Regions from separate parts of the Streptomyces sp. NPDC057438 genome, predicted to be linked through region 1. Evidence: riboswitches for the same ligand, from Rfam matches in the RefSeq annotation. Region 1 holds a riboswitch; the other holds the start of a gene.

What was found. Region 1 has a riboswitch for cyclic di-AMP ahead of ACFU5F_RS14615 (transglycosylase family protein). Riboswitches for the same ligand answer to the same signal wherever they lie in the genome.
Region 2: linked by a shared signal. The riboswitch ahead of ACFU5F_RS26435 (M23 family metallopeptidase) and the one ahead of ACFU5F_RS14615 (transglycosylase family protein) in region 1 are both predicted to bind cyclic di-AMP.

The regions. Positions count from the first base shown of each region.
Region 1 covers NZ_JBHVDD010000021.1:16,033-18,225, forward strand. The annotation lists gene ACFU5F_RS14610 (transglycosylase family protein) at 1-536, shown strand, start outside; cyclic di-AMP (ydaO/yuaA leader) riboswitch at 719-918, shown strand; gene ACFU5F_RS14615 (transglycosylase family protein) at 923-1,639, shown strand; gene eno (phosphopyruvate hydratase) at 2,052-2,193, shown strand, end outside.
Region 2 covers NZ_JBHVDD010000055.1:43,556-45,748, reverse strand. The annotation lists gene ACFU5F_RS26440 (aldo/keto reductase) at 1-28, opposite strand, end outside; gene ACFU5F_RS26435 (M23 family metallopeptidase) at 198-1,259, opposite strand; cyclic di-AMP (ydaO/yuaA leader) riboswitch at 1,270-1,431, opposite strand; gene ACFU5F_RS26430 (PP2C family protein-serine/threonine phosphatase) at 1,722-2,193, opposite strand, start outside.

The DNA of each region.
Region 1 (2,193 bases):
ACGGGTCCGGGAAGTCGGGCGCAACGTCGGACTCGTCGGCGGACGCCCGCGACGGTTCCGCGAAGGCGACCGAGGACTCCGACTCCGCGGACTCGACCGGTTCCGGCGAAGGCGACTCCGGCGACGGCGACTCCAAGGACTCCGACAGTGGGACGTCGGACGCCGCGCGCCAGGGAGACGGTTCTTCGGCCGCCGACGACGGCGGCAGCGGTACCGGCCGTCATCGCGGCGCCAGCGCCGACGAGGGCTCCGGCACGGACACCGCCTCCGGCGCGGAGGCGGGCGACGGCTCGCGCGCCGACGGCACCTCCTCCGGCCGGCACGCCTCGCGGGACGGCGGCGCCTCGCGCGAGGCGGTGGAGGGCGGCTACACCGTCCGTGTGGGCGACAGCCTGACCGGCATCGTGAACTCGCTCGGCCTGGACGGCGGGTGGCGGACGCTGTACTCCGAGAACGAGAGCACGGTCGGAACCGACCCGGACCTCATCCTTCCCGGTCAGACCCTCGAAGTCGGTGCCGAAACGGGCAAAAAGTAGCGGCAGTTCGGGTCATGGTTCGACCCTGAATGCCCGTTTTGATCTCCGTGGGAGATGAATCACAGACCCCCTGATCGTCTTTGAAATTCGGGCAATCACCTGTTTACGGTCGTGACCGCTCGCCACAGCGGGCCCTCCCGGTCGGCACGCCGAATCCTGCCATCGGCCGTGAGGAACAGTCGTCGCGTCAAGCGCCGTAGGCAGGAGCGGGGGACCCAAGGTAAGTGCCGGGTCCGGCGGTTGCGGCCCTTCGGGGGCGCACGACCGGAACCGGCTGGGGGTGAAGCCGCGCGACGTGAGCCGAGAGGCGAGCGTGCGCGGCCGGGCAACTCAACCGGCCCGAACCCGACAGCTCACCTCGCAGGCGTCGGTGAGGGGATCTCTCCATGCTGTTTTCCAGCAAGGGCAAGCACCGCCGCCCGTCCGCCATGCAGCGGTCTGCTCGCGCCATCGCCGTCGTCGGTGTCACCGGCGCCGCCGCCGTCGCCGCCCCGCTGATGGCGGCCGGCAGCGCCTCCGCCGCCACCGCCTCCGAGTGGGACGCCGTCGCCCAGTGCGAGTCCGGCGGCAACTGGTCCATCAACACCGGCAACGGCTACTACGGCGGCCTGCAGTTCTCCGCCTCCACCTGGGCCGGCTACGGCGGTACGCAGTACGCCTCCACCGCCGACAAGGCGAGCAAGGCCCAGCAGATCGCGATCGCCGAGAAGGTCCTCGCCGGCCAGGGCAAGGGTGCCTGGCCGGTCTGCGGCACCGGCCTGTCCGGCGCCTCGTACGACGGCTCCGCCCCCTCCAGCGGCAACGCCGACTCCTCCGGCTCCTCCTCGCAGGGCACGCAGGAGAGCACCCAGAAGAGCACCGAGAAGAGCACCGGGGACACCCGCTCCTCCCGCTCCTCCGAGCGTGCCACCGTCAAGACCCCGACCGGCAAGAAGGTCAAGAAGGGCGACGGCGAGTACAAGGTCGTCAAGGGGGACACCCTCAGCGGCATCGCCGCGAAGAAGAACGTCAAGGGTGGCTGGGAGAAACTCTTCGAGCTGAACAAGGACATCATCGACGACGCCGACTTCATCTACCCGGGCCAGCAGCTCCACCTGAGCTGACCCGCCGCGACCACGACGGCCGCACGCGCCTGCCGACCCCACGGCCGCCCCCACGGCCGGGCAGGCGGGGCAGGTTCAGCCGGGCCGGAAATCGGGCCGCTCCCCGGCTGAACCACAGCCCACTCACATCCGTGTCCTCCATAGTGAAGACCTCGTGAGGGCCGTCCCCCCGACCCCACGGGCTCCCCGCCCCGGTGCGCATTCCCCCGTACGCACCGGGGCGGGGCTTTTTTGCACCGTCGGCGCCTTCTCTTGTTCACCCCCTCTTTGTTCCGGGCGGGAACAATGGGTACGGTCTGTCTGTCCACGGGACGGTCGGTCGGCTGCCGACGGCCCGGGGGCGGTTAGGCTCTAGTCGCAAGGCCCAAGCGGCCCCGCACAACCAGCGTCACATCCCATGAAGGAGATGCTCGTGCCGTCCATCGACGTCGTCGTAGCCCGGGAAATCCTCGACTCACGAGGCAACCCCACCGTCGAGGTCGAGGTCGGCCTCGACGACGGCAGCACGGGTCGTGCCGCCGTTCCGTCCGGCGCATCCACCGGTGCCTTCGAAG
Region 2 (2,193 bases), on a different contig from region 1:
ACGTGCCCAGCTTGCGAAGAGAAGTCATGTCCAACGTCAACCGACGCGGCGGACGCCCGCATTCCGGCCCGACGTGAACGTCGTATGAACCCACGCGAGCGTCGTGTCGGCAGCCGTGCCGCCACCCCGGGGAAAACGGACGCCGCGCGGTCCTCACGGACCCGCGCGGCGTCGCTGCTTCCTTCTCACGGCCGGTTCTACGGGGTCAGGCCCTTGCTGCGCAGCCACGCCGCCGGGTCGATGCCGCTGGCGGAGCCGCCCGGGTGGACCTCCATGTGGAGGTGGGCGCCGGTCACGTTGCCGGTGGCGCCCACGCGGCCGATGACGTCACCGGTGGCGACCTTCTGGCCGACGCTGACGCCGATGGAGGACTGGTGGGCGTACCAGATCTCGGTGCCGTCATCGAGGGTGAGGACGGTCTTGTAGCCGTACGAGCCCTCGTAGCCGGCCTGCGTGATGGTGCCGCCGTGGACGGCCTTGATCAGGGTGCCGGTCGGGGCGGCGAAGTCGAGGCCGGTGTGGTAGCCGGAGGACCAGTAGGGGCCGGCCTGGCCGAAGGTGGAGGTGAGGGTGTACGAGGAGGTGGGCAGCGTGAACTGCTTGGCGAGGGAGGCGAGACGCTCGGCCTCCTTCTTCGCCGCGGCCTCCTCCGCCGCCTTCTTCTTGGCGGCGGCCTCCTTGGCCTCGGCTTCCTTCTTCTCCTTGGCGGCCAGTTCGGCGGCCTTGTCCGCGGCAGCGGTCTGGGCGGCCTCGGCGGCGGCCTTGTCGAAGGCGTCCTGCTGGGACTCGGCCTGGGCCATGATGCGGGCGCGCAGCGCCTCACCGGCGTCCGCGGCGCCCTGCTGGGTCTCGGCGGCGCTCAGGCCGGCGCTGCTGAGCGGCGTCCTGGAAGCCTCGGGCTCCGGCTCCTCGGCCTCGTCCTCGAAGACCGAGCCGACGTTCGGCATGTCGGGCATCGAGATGGACACCGGGGCCTTGCCGGACTGCGCGCTGGCCATGCCGGCGCCGCTGACGGCGGCTATGACACCGACGCCGAGAACCGTGGAGCTGCGGCCGAGGCCGCCACGAGCGAGTACGCCGGTCTTCTTGGCGACGCGGTGCCGACCGCGAGCGGGGCGGAGGGAGTCCTCGCTGGGATTCCACTCCTGCCAGGGGCCCTCGTTGTCGCTGTTGTAGCTGCCGTAGCCGAACGTCCGGCTCTCGCCTTCGCGTTGGCTCGGCACGAACGGGGCTTCGGTCGCGGACCGGTTCGACGCCACGTGGGCGTACTCCTTCCTTCCTCCTCGCCTACCGGGTTAGCTGACGGGTTCGGAGCAGGAAGGTCTCCTACGCGCGTAAACCGGTCGTGCGGACTGCCACGACGGTCTCCGTGCGATTCACCCCAGGGTGGTGGTTCCCCGGTTCCCTTGCGGGATTCGGCGCGTGAGCACGGAGCCGTCTCTTGTGACGGCTGGGACGACCGCGCTGCGTTATCGAACGTTAATAGACGCGAGTACTCCAATCCAAGCTGTTCTGAATGATCGTTCCGACCCCCCTGCTGGACTTTACGGGTCATGAGGGGTTTAAAACGGGCGAGTTGACTTGCCTCAGGAGTAACAAAAGTTCTGACGGGACATCAGCATCTCTACGGAGAAACGTCGCACAGTCACGCTGGGTGGCAGAGAGGCCCCCGCGGACCCTCGCAGCCCATGCACCCGCACCGCACCCGCATCCGCCCGATGTCACGGGCGGCGGACCGCCAGCAGGGCCATGTCGTCCGTCGTGCTGTCCCCCGTGTGCCGGCGCACCTCGTCCGCGAGGGTCGTCACCAGGGCGCGTGGAGCGGAGAAGACCCGTCCGGACAGGCGCTCGACCGGGTCGTAGAAGACACCGCACGCGTCCCGCGCCTCCGACAGCCCGTCGGTGTGGAAGAGAAGGGTGGCACCCGGCGGAAACCCGGTCTCCTCCGCGCGGTCGGGCCAGGCGCCCAGGTCCTCCATGCCCAGCGGGAGGGCCGGCCGCGACGTGTCCAGCGTGCACAGGGTGCCATCGGCGAGCAGCAGCAGCGGGGAGGGGTGGCCCCGGTTGACGATCCGGGCGCGCCCGGCGCCGTGCGGGAACTCCGCCAGCACGGCCGTCACGAACCCCTCGTACTCCACCGCCGCGTCCCGCAGCGCCGCCTCCCGCCGGGTCGTCTCCCGGGCCAGCGCCCGT